One region of the Rhizobium sp. WSM1328 genome, then DNA from elsewhere that is predicted to be linked to it. Evidence: predicted binding sites of a transcription regulator. Region 1 holds the regulator's gene; each other region holds the start of a gene.
The links. Region 1 encodes LexA, which represses DNA repair genes until DNA is damaged. Its sites were predicted from a motif close to TGTTCNNNNTGTGTTCNG; they were not measured.

Region 1 (5,049 bases):
GCCGAGACATGATCCGCCGAAGATGCTGGATGGTCCTGCTATCCCGCAGGTAGGAGAAGACCGCCGCGTCAAGCTTTCCCGCGATCAGCAGAACGAAGCGAGGACAGCGATGCGGGCGGCCGCAGCGGCCGGTGAAGCAAACCGCTTTTCCTGCGTCAAGAGGGCCTGGTGCGCATCAAGGCTTGGCAATGGTCGTGTGGTTGCTGTCATCGACAATGCCGCCTATCTCGGCCCGGCATGCGACGCGGCCGATATCATCGTGACGTCGGTCCGCCTGCGTTTCAACAGCTGCCGCTCAGGTGCGACGCTCTTCACCGGCGAGACGCTGCGCAGGACCGGATCCATCGAGTTGCGCTTCGCGGACGCCGGCCTGGAGGTGGCAACCGCATTTGACGCATTGTCGCGACCATGGATGCGCCATCGCGCCTTTGACTGGCGCAGCAACAGCTTTACCGAATCCGGCCTAACCGATGTCAGTGATAGCGGCGAATGAGGCCGACGAGTTTGCCCTGCACCTTAACACGGTCTGGTCCGAAAATCCGGGTCTCGTAAGCCGGGTTGGCCGCTTCCAGTGCGATCGAGGCGCCCTTGCGGCGGAAGCGCTTGAGTGTCGCTTCTTCGTCATCGACGAGTGCAACAACAATGTCGCCAGGACTTGCGGTGCTGCCATTGCGGATGATCACGGTGTCGCCGTCGAAGATGCCGGCGTCGATCATCGAATCGCCCTTGACCTCCAGGGCATAATGTTCACCGGAACCGAGCATGTCGGCCGGAACGGCGATGTCGTGGGTGTTGTTCTGGATCGCCGAGATCGGCACACCGGCGGCGATTCTGCCCATGACCGGCACGGAAACCGAGTTGCCGTTGTCGGCGACGGGTTTTGCGGGAGCAGGGGCGGCGACCGGCTGAGGTTTGCCCAGGCTGCCTTCGATGACGCTCGGCGAAAAGCCGCGCCGCGGCTGGATGCTGGGGCTGTAGGCCTCCGGAAGCTTGATGACCTCGAGCGCACGGGCGCGGTTCGGTAGGCGGCGAATGAAGCCTCTCTCCTCGAGCGCCGTAATCAGGCGATGAATCCCGGACTTCGAGGCGAGGTCCAGAGCATCCTTCATTTCGTCGAAAGATGGCGGAACGCCGGATTCCTTCATGCGCTCATGAATGAAAAGGAGAAGCTCCTGTTGTTTGCGCGTGAGCATCGACGTTGTGACCTCGTGATTGAAACAAATCCAGAACAGACACTATATGTTCCATATGTGTTCCGCAAGTAGCTAAATTTCCGTAAAACTTGGCGCCAACTCGTTGAGATTTTTATTTTCATTCGCCGGATTGGCACAGAAGTCTTGCGTTGAGGGAAGCGCTGTCGCACATCTCTTGCCGTGTCAGGGAGGGATATCATGAACGAGCACTCCGCCAAACCGCACCCGCTGGATCATGTCGTGCTGCCGGTCGTCAATATCGATCTGGCGCGCGAGAGGCTCGGCAAGCTCGGCTTCACCGTTGCCCCCGATGCGCGCCATCCCTTCGGAACGGAGAATGCCTGCGTCTTCTTTGCTGACAAGACCTATCTGGAGCCGCTCGGGATTGCGAGCGTCGAGGAGAGCGAGGCGTCGGCGCGCCAAGGCAATGTCTTCACCGCCCGCAATCAGGCTTTCCGCTTCCGCTGCGGCGCGGAGGGGCTTTCGGGGCTGGCTTTTGGCAGCAAGGATGCCGGCATCGATCATCAGAATTTCGTCGGTAACGGATCGAGCGCCGGCGAGATGCTGCAGTTCACCCGGCCGATGACGATGCCGGACGGTTCTGAGACGATTGCCGGCTTCAAGCTGGCTTTTGCCGGCGATCTGCGCGCGCCTGATCTCCTGCTATTTACCGTCGAGCGCGTCAATCCGCTGCCGGCCGACCGCGCCGTGCTGGAGACGCATGCCAATGGCGTCACCGGCATAGTCGAGATAGCGCTTTGCGCGCCTGATGCTGCCGCCTTCGCTGCCTTCGTCAGCCTCGCCGTGGTGCAATCGGCAGTCGAGAAAACCGGTTTCGGCGTCAATATCCCGGCGTCGAATGCCAAAATCAGCCTGATGACGGCGGAAGGGTTGGAGGCCTATTTCGACATCGTCGGCTCATCCGCAGATCGTGGCCTGCGCGGCCGGGCAATCCTCTTCGCTGTCGCCGATCTTGCCGTGACAGAAGCGCATTTGGCTGCTAACGGGGTGACATACGCGCGCAAGAACAATCGCATTCTGGTGAAGCCCGCGCCCGGGCAGGGCACGCTCTTCGCCTTCGAGGAAACACGATGAGCACTGATACGAATTCCGAAGTCAGGATCGGCGAAGGCCAAGGCCAGGTCAGCTTTTCCAATACCGGCCGCCTGTCGCTGATTGCCGGTCCCTGCCAGATGGAGAGCCGCGACCACGCCTTCATGGTCGCCGGCACGCTGAAGGAGCTTTGCGGCAAGCTCGGCATCGGCCTCGTTTACAAGAGCTCCTTCGACAAGGCGAACCGCACCTCGCTGTCGGCCGAACGCGGTATCGGGATTGAAAAAGGCATGGAGGTCTTTGCCGACCTCAAAAAGGAGTTCGGCTTTCCCGTCCTGACCGACGTTCATACCGCCGAGCAATGCGCGGAGGTGGCAAAGGTCGTCGACGTCCTGCAGATCCCGGCCTTCCTCTGCCGCCAGACCGACCTTCTCATCGCCGCCGCCAAGACCGGCCGCGTCGTCAATGTCAAGAAGGGCCAGTTCCTCGCTCCCTGGGATATGAAGAATGTTCTGAAGAAGCTCAACGCCAGCGGCAATCCGAACGTGCTGCTTTGCGAGCGCGGCGCCTCCTTTGGTTACAATACGCTGGTTTCCGACATGCGCTCGCTGCCGATCATGGCGGCGATGGGTGCGCCCGTTGTCTTCGATGCGACCCATTCCGTAGCGCAGCCGGGCGGGCAGGGCGATTCCTCCGGCGGTCAGCGGGAATTCGTAGAAACCCTGGCGCGGGCAGCAGTGGCTGCCGGTATTGCCGGCGTCTTCGTCGAAACCCATCAGGACCCCGACAATGCCCCTTCCGACGGCCCGAACATGGTCTATCTCAAGGACATGCCGCGGCTTCTCGAAAAGCTGCTCGCCTTCGATGCGGTCGCCAAGGCTTGACGTTCAACAGTCTGACATGATCGTGCTATAGGCCACATCCGAACGCTGGTCCGAAGGCTATTGCAGCATTGTAATTTGCACGCCTTCGACTAAGACAGGTTTCGAACCATTTATCACCCACCGAGCAGGAAGAACCCATGACTGCAATCACCGATATCATCGCCCGCGAGATTCTCGATAGCCGTGGCAACCCCACCGTCGAAGTCGATGTCTATCTCGAAGATGGCAGCATGGGCCGCGCGGCCGTTCCCTCGGGCGCCTCGACGGGCGCGCATGAGGCGGTCGAACTGCGTGACGGCGGCAAGCGCTACCTGGGCAAGGGCGTCGAAAAGGCGGTCGAAGCCGCCAACACCGAGATCTTCGACGCGATCGGCGGCATCGACGCCGAAAACCAGATCCAGATCGACAACATCATGATCGAGCTGGACGGCACGCCGAACAAGTCGCGTCTCGGCGCCAACGCCATCCTTGGCGTGTCGCTCGCCGTCGCCAAGGCTGCCGCCCAGGCGTCCGGCCTGCCGCTCTACCGCTATGTCGGCGGTGCTTCCGCCAGCCTGCTGCCAGTGCCGATGATGAACATCATCAATGGTGGTGCCCATGCCGACAACCCGATCGATTTCCAGGAATTCATGATCCTGCCGGTCGGCGCCGATTCGATCGCCGAAGCCGTGCGCATGGGTTCGGAAGTCTTCCATACGCTGCGCAAGGAACTTGCCGCACAGGGCCATAACACCAATGTCGGCGATGAAGGCGGTTTCGCACCGGGCCTGAAGAGCGCGCCGGAAGCTCTCGACTTCATCATGAAGTCGATCGAGAAAGCCGGCTACAAGCCGGGCGACGACATGTGCCTCGGCCTCGACTGCGCCTCGACGGAATTCTTCAAGGACGGCAAATACGTTCTCGAAGGGGAAGGCCGCACGCTGGAATCGGGCGCCATGGCCGAATATCTGGCCGAACTCGCCGCCAAGTATCCGATCATCTCGATCGAGGACGGCATGGCCGAAGACGACTGGGATGGCTGGAAGACGCTGACCGACCTAGCCGGCAAGAAGACCCAGCTCGTCGGCGATGATCTCTTCGTCACCAACTCCGCCCGTCTTCGCGACGGTATCCGCATGGGCGTCGCCAACTCGATCCTCGTCAAGGTCAACCAGATCGGCACGCTGACGGAGACGCTTGATGCCGTCAACACGGCGCACAAGGCGGCCTATACCGCCGTCATGTCCCACCGCTCCGGCGAGACCGAAGATTCGACCATCGCCGATCTCGCGGTCGCCACCAACTGCGGTCAGATCAAGACCGGCTCGCTGTCGCGCTCCGACCGTCTTGCCAAGTACAATCAGCTGATCCGTATCGAAGAGGGCCTCGGCCCGCAGGCCCAGTATGCCGGCCGCTCGATCGTTCGCGGCTGATCGGATCTGATTTTCAACGGCTTGACCCGCGCCTTCCCGGCGCGGGTTTTTTGTTGCCCGTTTTTTAGAGTCAACGAACGGTTAATCTCTGCACGTTAGATTGAACGAATTGGTAATGCGTTCAAGAGCATGCGTGTATGTGGACAAAGCATCATAAGAAGAGAAAGATCGGTCGCTTCGTCATTCCGGCCATGACGGTCGCCTTCCTCTCCTATTTCGGTTATCATTGCATCCATGGCGATTACGGCCTGCGCGCAACGGAGACGTTCGAGCATCAGCGTGTCGCGCGTGAAAAAGAGCTTGCGATCTTGAAGGCGAAGCGCGAACATCTGGAAAATCAGGTCGCGCTCTTGAGTGACGGGTCGCTCGATAAGGATATGTTGGACGAAAAAGCGCGTTATCAGCTCAACATGTCGCGCGCCGACGAGATCGTCGTATTCAATCATTATTCCAATTAACCGGAAACAGGTTAATTGGAATTTTCAATGTTTTTCCAATAATTTAGCA
Region 2 (5,049 bases), 1.0 Mb from region 1:
GATCGGCCTTGATGAATTCCAGATATCGCTTCTCGACATCGTCGGAAAACTGCTCGCGGCGGATCGACTGCTCCAGCACATACATCAGATGAACTGGATCGGCGCCAATATCCGTGGTGTCGTGATTGAAAGTGGAGGCGAGCACCTTGAAGGCGAAGCGGGTCGATATGCCGTCCATGCCCTCGTCGATGCCGGCGGCATCCCGATATTCCTGGACACTGCGGGCGCGCGGATCCGTCTCCTTCAGGCTTTCGCCGTCATAGGTGCGCATCTTCGAGAAGTATGTCGAATTCTCATGCTTGCGCAGACGCGACAGCACGGAGAAGCGGGCCAGCATTTCGAGCGTCGCCGGAGCGCATGGTGTATCCGCGAGTTCCGATCCCTCGATCAGCTTCTCGTAGATCTTCTGCTCTTCCGTCACGCGCAGGCAATAGGGCACCTTGATCACGCAAATACGGTCAATGAAGGCTTCGTTGTTCTTGTTGGCCTTGAAGGTTTGCCATTCCGCTTCGTTCGAATGCGCAAGGACGATGCCGGTGAAGGGTATGGCGCCGATGTTCTCGGAGCCGATATAGTTCCCCTCCTGCGTCGCCGTCAGCAGCGGATGCAGCATCTTGATCGGCGCCTTGAACATCTCGACGAACTCGAGCACGCCCTGATTGGCGCGATTGAGGCCGCCAGAATAGCTGTAGGCATCGGGATCGTTTTGGGAATAAGTCTCCAGCTTGCGGATATCGACCTTGCCGACCAGCGACGAGATATCCTGATTGTTCTCGTCTCCAGGCTCGGTCTTGGCGATCGCAATTTGGCGCAACCGCGAAGGCTGTACTCTGACGACACGGAAGCGGGAAATATCGCCCCCAAAATCATCGAGCCGCTTCAGGCACCAAGGGCTCATCAGTCCGCTTAGGCGTCGCAGGGGAATGCCGTATTGCTCCTGCAGGAGCGATCCCATCGTGTCCGGGTCGAAGAGGTTGAGCGGACTTTCGAAAACGGGGCTGATCTCGTCACCCGCCTTCAGCACGTAGATCGGATGAAGCTCCATCAGCAGCTTCAGCCGCTCAGCCAGAGATGACTTGCCGCCGCCGACCGGGCCGAGCAGATAGAGGATCTGTTTGCGCTCCTCGAGCCCCTGCGCCGCGTGCCGGAAGAATGAAACGATTCGTTCGATTGTCTCTTCCATGCCGTGGAAGCCGACAAAGGCCGGATAAATCCGGATGGTCCGGTTCATGAATATCCGACCGAGGCGCGTGTCCCTGGCGGTGTCGACCATCTGCGGTTCGCCTATCGCGGCGAGCAGGCGCTCGGTCGCATTGGCATAGGCAAGCGGTTCTTTTTTACAAAGGTCGAGATAATCCGAGATCGACATATCGGTCTCGCGACGCGCATCATAACTGCGGGTGAACGCATCAAATACGGATTCGCTCAGCATGGGCCCTCCATTCAAGGTTAATGCCACAGGCTTCAGGTGTCCTTATAACCATCGAGATGGCCATGACGTTCCTGAGAATCAATAGTTTCGTCGGTTATTCCACGCTCACCGGCCGTTTCTAGCAATGCACGAAATTGTGCATCCACCGGTTCTTTAATTACTCTACGAAACTGTTGGTCAGTATAGTGGAGAAAGACGCCATCGCGGTATCAGCACATTTCACGACGTGACAGAAAGATGAAAAAGGTGTGCAATGTCGCCCGTGATTCGAGGTCTCGAAAATCAGCGGTCGGCAGGCGGAGAGCCAGCTTCGATCGGTGAATATCGATGTGCGACGGGCCATATGACGTTCGAAAACTTGGGATATTCTTAGAGAAATGGGCGCATGACGATCATGCGCTGGATATTGCGATCATCTCTCCGCAGGCCTCTCAGCCGTTGAACGCATCCTCGAGCGCGGCGACATCGATCTTGACCATGCCGAGCATCACTTCGGTCACGCGCCTGGCCCGCTCACGGTCGCTGTCGGCGATCATCTCCGAGAGCACACGCGGCACGATCTGCCAGGAAAGGCCCCAGCGGTCCTTCAGCCAGCCGCAGGCCTCCGGCGTGCCGCCATTGCCTAAGAAAGCATCCCATATCCGATCGATCTCGGCCTGGCTTTCCACGAGAATCGCGATCGAGAAGGAATGGTTGAAACTATCGAGCGGGCCGGCCTTCATGGCCAGGAAGGCCTGGTCAGCGAGCGTGAACTCGATCAGCTCGACGCTGCCGGGAGGCCCGCTCGGCGTTTCCGCCGGCAATATGGTGGTGCGGCCCATCCTGGAGTCCGGGATGACAGACACGTAGAATTCGACGGCTTCGCGGGCTTCCTCGGCGAACCAGAGATTTGAAACGATCTTCGGCATGAAACGGCCTCCTTGTTGACGGGTGTTGATCCGGACTGCTGTCCGATGACCCAAGGACGCCTCACCGGCGCCTGATCCGACAGGCCGCGATTGGTATTTTCAGCCCCGCCCGCCCGCATCGCGGCTACAGCCGGGCTCGGCGGCGGCATTACCGCCCGCAACATACCGCCTGGAATAGCGCCGGCTCGGGAATGAAAGCAGAACATCTTTTCTGGTCTTTCCTTCCCGAATCACTACATTACGCGCCATGAGCAATAGTTTCGACGATATGCCCTTCTTCGACGAAGAGCCGGGCGAGATGGCGCGCAAGCCGCAGCCGCCTGCCGCACCCGCCGAACGGGCGCCCGCCGCCGGTGGCGGCATCGCCGCCCGCGCCATGGCGGCTCGCGACGGCGGCAAGCGACCGGATTATCTCGCCGGGTTGAACCCCGAGCAGACCGAAGCCGTCGAAACGCTTGAAGGCTCCGTCCTCGTGCTCGCCGGCGCCGGCACCGGCAAGACGCGCGTACTGACGACCCGCATCGCCCATATCCTCAACACCGGCCGCGCCTTCCCCTCGCAGATCCTCGCCGTCACCTTCACCAATAAGGCCGCCCGCGAGATGAAGGAGCGCATCGCGCTGCTCGTCGGCGGCGCCGTCGAAGGCATGCCGTGGCTCGGCACCTTCCATTCGATCGGCGTCAAACTTCTGCGCCGCCACGGCGAGCTTGTCGGCCTGCGCTCCGATTTCACCATTCTCGACACCGACGACGTCGTCCGCCTCATCAAGCAGCTCATTCAGGCCGAAGGTCTCGACGACAAGCGCTGGCCAGCCAAGCAGTTCGCCGGCATGGTCGATACCTGGAAGAACAAGGGCCTCGGCCCCGCCGACATCCCCGAGGGTGATGCCCGCGCCTTTGCCAACGGCCGTGGCCGCGATCTCTATTTTGCCTATCAGGCGCGCCTGACGACGCTGAACGCCTGCGACTTCGGCGACCTGCTGATGCATCCGATCGCGATCTTCCGCAAAAACCCGGATCTCCTGAAGGAATATCACGGCCGCTTCCGCTATATCCTCGTCGACGAGTACCAGGATACCAACACGGCCCAGTACATGTGGCTCAGGCTTCTCGCTCAGCGCCCTAAGGGCGAGCTGCAGAACGTCTGCTGCGTTGGCGACGACGATCAGTCGATCTATGGCTGGCGCGGCGCCGAGGTCGACAATATCCTGCGTTTCGAGAAGGATTTCCCCGGCGCCAAGGTCATCAAGCTCGAGCGCAACTATCGTTCGACCGAACATATCCTCGGGGCCGCCGCCCATCTGATCGCCCATAATGAAGGTCGCCTCGGCAAGACGCTGTTCACCGACCGCTCCGATCCGGACGACGCCAAGGTGCAGGTCCACGCCTCCTGGGACTCGGAGGAGGAAGCCCGCGCCATCGGCGAGGAGATCGAGCAACTCCAGCGGGGCAAGCATCTCTTGAACGACATGGCGATCCTCGTGCGCGCCTCCTTCCAGATGCGCGAATTCGAAGACCGCTTCGTCACCCTCGGCCTCAACTATCGCGTTATCGGCGGCCCGCGCTTCTACGAGCGCCTCGAGATCCGCGATGCCATGGCCTATTTCCGCCTCGTTGCGCAGTCGGCCGACGACCTCGCTTTCGAGCGCATCGTCAACACACCGAAGCGCGGCCTCGGCGATACGACGGTGCGCGCGCTGCACGACTATGCCCGTGCCCGCGATATCCCGATGCTTGCGGCAGCCGCCGACATCATCGAGACAGACGAGCTGAAGCCGAAGGCGCGAAAGGCGCTCTTCGACGTAATTCAATCTTTCCGCCGATGGCAGGAACTGCTTGAAAACACGCCGCATACCGAACTTGCCGAGCAGATTCTCGAAGAGTCCGGCTATACCGACATGTGGAAGAACGACAAGAGCGCCGAAGCACCCGGCCGCCTCGAAAACCTCAAGGAACTGATCCGCTCGATGGAAAGCTTCGAGTCGATGCGCGGCTTCCTCGAACACGTCTCCCTGGTGATGGATGCCGAAACCAACGAGAACCTCGATGCCGTCTCGATCATGACGCTGCACTCGGCCAAGGGTCTCGAATTCGACACCGTCTTCCTTCCCGGCTGGGAGGAAGGACTCTTCCCGCACCAGCGCTCGCTGGATGAGAGCGGCCGCGCCGGCCTGGAGGAGGAACGCCGCCTCGCCTATGTCGGCATCACCCGCGCCAAGCACCGCTGCCACATCTGGTTCGTCTCCAACCGCCGCATCCACGGCCTCTGGCAATCGACCCTGCCCTCGCGTTTCCTCGATGAACTGCCGGAAACCCATGTCGAGGTCGCCGAAATGGAGCAAAGCTACGGCGGGTACGGCCGCGGCGGCTACGGCCAGTCCCGCTTCGACAAGGCCGAACCCTTCACCAATTCCTATTCCACGCCCGGCTGGAAACGCGCCCAGGCCAACAAGACCGACGCCACACGCGACAATTGGGGCACCCGCTCCGGCCACGCCGTCGAACGCATAGGTTACGGCGAAAGCGGCCCGAAGGGGCGCACGATCGAAGGTGAGCTGGTGGCGAAATCGACATCGTCGGAACCGTCGAGATTCACCCCCGGCGATCGCGTGTTCCACCTGAAATTCGGCAACGGCAACATCACCGGCATCGAGGGCAACAAGCTGACGATTGAGTTCGACCGGGCCGGACAGAAGCGGGTCTTGGACGG
Region 3 (5,049 bases), 130 kb from region 1:
GCCGCGTTCGATCCGCGGCGCGTAATCCTCCGTCACCGGCATCGGCGGAGCGCCGAACAGCTCGCTATAGGGCCGATAGGCGGCTGCTGTCAGCGTCGCGATCGTTTCCAGATCATCGGGCGACGCCGTCCTCATCGTCATTCCGCCGCAACCGCCTTCTTCGCTGGCCGCCGCTCCAGCAATTCCTTCAGGAATTGCCCGGTATAGGACCGCTTTTCCTTGACGATCGCTTCCGGCGTGCCGGTCGCGACGATCTCGCCGCCGCCGTCGCCGCCTTCGGGGCCGAAATCGAGCACCCAGTCGGCCGTCTTGATGACTTCGAGATTGTGCTCGATCACCACCACCGAGTTACCCTGGTTGACCAGTTCGTGCAGCATTTCGAGCAGCTTGGCGACGTCGTGGAAATGCAGGCCGGTCGTCGGTTCATCGAGAATGTAGAGTGTGCGCCCCGTCGAGCGTTTCGACAGTTCCTTGGCGAGCTTGACGCGCTGCGCTTCGCCGCCCGAGAGCGTATTCGCCTGCTGGCCGACCTTGATATAACCGAGGCCGACATCCTTCAGCGATTGCAGCTTGTCGCGCACCGCAGGCACCGCCGCAAAGAAATCGACGCCTTCTTCCACCGTCATGTCGAGCACCTCGGCGATCGACTTCTGCTTGAAGGTGACATCGAGTGTCTCTCTGTTATAGCGCTTGCCGTGGCAGACATCGCAAGTGACGTAGACATCGGGCAGGAAGTGCATCTCGATCTTGATGACGCCGTCGCCCTGGCAGGCCTCGCAGCGTCCGCCTTTGACGTTGAACGAGAAGCGGCCCGGCTGGTAGCCGCGCGCCTTTGCCTCCGGCAGGCCGGCGAACCAGTCGCGGATCGGCGTGAAGGCGCCGGTATAGGTCGCCGGGTTCGAGCGCGGCGTACGGCCGATCGGCGACTGGTCGATGTCGATCACCTTGTCGATATGCTCGAAGCCGTCGATGCGATCGTGATCGGCCGGGTTTTCACGTGCGCCCATGACGCGGCGTGCCGCCGATTTATAAAGCGTCTCGATCAGGAAGGTGGATTTGCCGCCGCCGGAAACGCCGGTCACCGCCGTGAACACGCCGAGCGGGATCGACGCCGTGACATTCTTCAGATTGTTGCCGCGCGCCCCGACCACCTTGATCTCGCGGCCCTTCTTCGGCTTGCGGCGCTCGTCGGGAACGGGAACGCCAAGTTCGCCGGAGAGATATTTACCGGTCAGCGAGTTCGGACTGTCCATGATGTCCTGCGGCGTACCATGGGCAATGACCTGACCGCCGTGAATGCCGGCCGCCGGGCCGATATCGACCACGTCGTCGGCCGTCATGATCGCATCCTCGTCATGTTCCACGACAATGACGGTGTTGCCGATGTCGCGCAGGTGCTTCAGCGTGTCGAGCAGCCGGGCATTGTCACGCTGATGCAAGCCGATCGACGGCTCGTCGAGCACATAGAGCACGCCCGTCAGCCCGGAGCCGATCTGCGAGGCAAGCCGGATGCGCTGGCTTTCGCCGCCCGACAGCGTGCCGGAATTGCGCGACAGGCTGAGATATTCCAGGCCGACATCATTGAGGAAGCGCAGCCGGTCGCGGATTTCCTTGAGGATGCGCACGGCAATCTCGTTCTGCTTGGCGTTGAAGCTTGCCGGCAGCGTCTCGAACCAATCGCGGGCAACACGGATCGACATACCAGTCACTTCGCCGATATGCAGCGTGTCGATCTTCACCGCCAAGGCCTCCGGCTTCAGGCGGAAGCCGTTGCAGGAAGGGCAGGGGGCCGCCGACATGAAGCGTTCGATATCTTCGCGCGCCCAAGCGGAGTCGGTCTCCTTCCAGCGGCGCTCGAGATTGGTGATGATGCCCTCGAAATTCTTCTGCGTCGTATAGGAGCGGGCGCCGTCGGCGTAGTGGAATTCGATCTTGTCGTTGGTTCCGTTGAGGATGACGTCTTTGGCCTCGTCGGTGAGATCGTTCCAGCGGGTGCCGAGCTTGAAGCCGTAATGTTTGCCGAGCGCTTCCAGCGTCTGATTGTAATAGGGCGAGGTCGACTTGGCCCAGGGCGCGATCGCCCCGTCGCGCAGCGTCCGCTCGGGCTCGGGCACGATCAGATCCGGATCGATCTTCTGCTGGGCGCCGAGGCCGTCACAGGTCGGGCAGGCGCCGAACGGGTTGTTGAAGGAGAACAGCCTGGGTTCGATCTCGGGAATGGTGAAGCCGGAGACCGGGCAAGCGAATTTTTCCGAAAACAGCACGCGCTCATGTGTCTCGTTCAGCGACTTGTTGGCCGAGCCGCCGGCCGACGTCTCTTCCAGCGGCAGCGGCTTGTCGGCGAATTCGGCGACCGCCAGCCCGTCGGCGAGTTTCAGGCAAGTCTCCAGACTGTCGGCCAGCCGCGCCGAGACATCCGAGCGCACGACGATGCGGTCGACCACCACGTCGATATCGTGCTTATATTTCTTGTCGAGCACCGGCGCTTCAGCGATCTCATAGAACTGGCCGTCGACCTTGACGCGCTGAAAACCCTTCTTCATCAGCTCGGCCAGCTCTTTTTTGTACTCGCCTTTGCGCCCGCGCACGAGTGGCGCAAGAATATAAAGACGGGTGCCCTCGCCGAAATCGAGAATGCGGTCGACCATCTGGCTGACGGTCTGGCTCTCGATCGGCAGGCCGGTCGCTGGCGAATAGGGAACGCCGACGCGGGCAAAGAGCAGGCGCATGTAGTCGTAGATCTCGGTGACGGTGCCGACCGTCGAGCGCGGATTGCGCGAGGTGGTCTTCTGCTCGATCGAGATCGCCGGCGACAGGCCGTCGATCTGGTCGACGTCGGGCTTCTGCATCATTTCGAGGAACTGCCGGGCATAGGCCGACAGGCTCTCGACATAACGCCGCTGGCCCTCGGCATAGATCGTGTCGAACGCAAGCGAGGACTTGCCGGAACCCGAAAGCCCGGTCATGACGATCAGCTTGTTACGCGGCAGATCGAGATCGATGCTCTTCAGATTATGCTCGCGCGCGCCGCGGATGGAGATCGTCTTCAGTTCGCTCATCGTCTCTGCTTTGGTTTTCTGGATAACAGCCCTTATTTAGTGATGCCGACGGGCGAGTCGAGGCTGAATATCCGCAAGGGCTCAAGGTTTTCGATTCTGTTGACAGGATCATACGGATAAACTAGAACAAATAAAGAACAAAATTCCTGATGAGTGCATGCGGCTTTCTGATGGGATAAAGATGTGGATTAAATGCCGCCCATGCGCATCGGCGGTCCGTGATGGTTTAAGGTGCGCCGATCGATTAAACGCCGCCGGGCAGGGCGGCAGGCAGGGTGAGAAGTATGGCTGGTAGTGTGAATAAGGTAATTCTGATTGGAAACGTCGGTGCGGACCCCGAAATCCGCCGCACTCAGGATGGCCGGCCGATCGCCAATCTTCGTATCGCGACCTCGGAGACGTGGCGCGATCGCAATTCCGGCGAGCGCCGTGAGAAGACCGAATGGCACACTGTCGTCGTCTTCAACGAGGGCCTCTGCAAGGTCGTCGAGCAATATGTGAAAAAGGGCGCCAAGCTCTATATCGAAGGCCAGCTGCAGACCCGCAAATGGCAGGACCAGCAGGGCCAGGATCGCTACAGCACGGAAGTGGTGCTGCAGGGTTTCGGTTCGACACTGACGATGCTCGACGGCCGCGGTGAAGGCGGCGGCGCGAGCGGCGGCCGTGGCAGTGGCGCCGGCGGCAACGATTATGGCGACGATTACGGCGCCCCGGCTCCCGCTTCATCGCCGAGCCGCGGCGGTGGCGGCGGCGGCAACTTCTCGCGGGATCTCGACGACGATATCCCGTTCTGATCGATAGCCTTTCCTGGCTTGGTGAGAGACGTGAGAGAGCATGATGCCTTGGATGGCGTCATGCTCTTTTTCTTTGATTTCGCGGCAGATGATTCAGACCACATCGGCCGGAATTTGGGGAATTCTGAATGAGCTGCCACATCTTTAATAGAGCTTCCGGTACGCGCCTCCGACTTTGGTTGGACGAGTCACCGCCGTCGATGGATTCAACTCGATGCCGTCTGTGGGAGAGTAAAGTTTTCGCCAGCGGAGAAGGCACTCCTCATCGGACGAACGTGGCTGCGGAAATAGCTCGGCCGGTTGGAGGCATGACTGTACATGGTCTGCTGTCAGTTACCCTGGATAAGTCCACTAAAACGCAAGGTCTGCAGGTGAATGTCCCGATTGAACGTACCAAGGGAGAGAGGTGGTCCCTATCACTTGCTCCAAGTCACCACAAAGTGCTTACCGGATTTGCCGCGGAATACATGCCGGGCCTGTTCAAGGGGATAGAGGATCTTGGTGAGGCTGCATTACCTAGTTTTGGAATTCTCTCCTTTGATCGAATGGCACATTCGGACATAGGTTCGTCGATAGATATTTTTCGCGAGTTGACGAGAGCTATCGTGCGCGCTTTGACTATGGAGCAGGTTCCTGAAACGCCGAATGAGGCGTTCGCACTTCTCGCAGTTTAGATTGAAAGGCGCTCAAGGTTTTTCAGTGCGGCGTCGCGCTGATGAGATTGAACGCCGACTTTGCCCCGTCGACGACGAATTGTGCGGCAAGCGCGGCGAGGATGACGCCGAGGAGTCGCGTCAGGATCGCCCGGCCGGTGACGCCGAGAAAACGGTCCAGCCTTTCGGCGATGAGCAGCATGACGAAGGTCAGGAGCAGATTGGCGGCAATGACGCCGATCAGCTGCGCTTTCCCGATCGAGGTGGCGAGCGTGCCGGCAAGCAGGATCGTCGCCGAGATCGCGCCCGGGCCGGCGATCAGCGGCAAGGCGAGCGGGAAGACGGCGATATTCTCGATATGATCCTTGGTGATCGCCGCCTCGGTCGCCTTCTCCTTGCGCTCCTGCCGCCTCTCGAACACCATCTCGAATGCGATCCAGAACAGCAGCAGCCCGCCGGCGATGCGGAAGGCGCCGATCGAAATCCCGAGCACCCCGAGCACGCCCGCGCCGAAAAGCGCGAAGACGGCAAGGATGATGAAGG

Region 2: AC2444_RS14275 (ATP-dependent helicase) is a predicted target of LexA. The motif match lies at 2,528-2,545, and genes of this name have one in related genera.
Region 3: uvrA (excinuclease ABC subunit UvrA) is a predicted target of LexA. The motif match lies at 3,182-3,199, and genes of this name have one in related genera.

The regions. Positions count from the first base shown of each region.
Region 1 covers NZ_CM172788.1:1,771,535-1,776,583, forward strand. The annotation lists partial or broken gene AC2444_RS09140 (ComEC/Rec2 family competence protein) at 1-493, shown strand, start outside; gene lexA (transcriptional repressor LexA) at 474-1,193, opposite strand; gene AC2444_RS09150 (VOC family protein) at 1,392-2,288, shown strand; gene kdsA (3-deoxy-8-phosphooctulonate synthase) at 2,285-3,130, shown strand; gene eno (phosphopyruvate hydratase) at 3,268-4,542, shown strand; gene AC2444_RS09165 (FtsB family cell division protein) at 4,680-5,000, shown strand.
Region 2 covers NZ_CM172788.1:2,794,254-2,799,302, forward strand. The annotation lists gene AC2444_RS14265 (PrkA family serine protein kinase) at 1-1,432, opposite strand, end outside; gene AC2444_RS14270 (VOC family protein) at 1,864-2,340, opposite strand; gene AC2444_RS14275 (ATP-dependent helicase) at 2,588-5,049, shown strand, end outside.
Region 3 covers NZ_CM172788.1:1,903,727-1,908,775, forward strand. The annotation lists gene AC2444_RS09800 (GNAT family N-acetyltransferase) at 1-141, opposite strand, end outside; gene uvrA (excinuclease ABC subunit UvrA) at 138-3,059, opposite strand; gene AC2444_RS09810 (single-stranded DNA-binding protein) at 3,344-3,853, shown strand; gene AC2444_RS09815 (hypothetical protein) at 4,162-4,527, shown strand; gene AC2444_RS09820 (MarC family protein) at 4,550-5,049, opposite strand, start outside.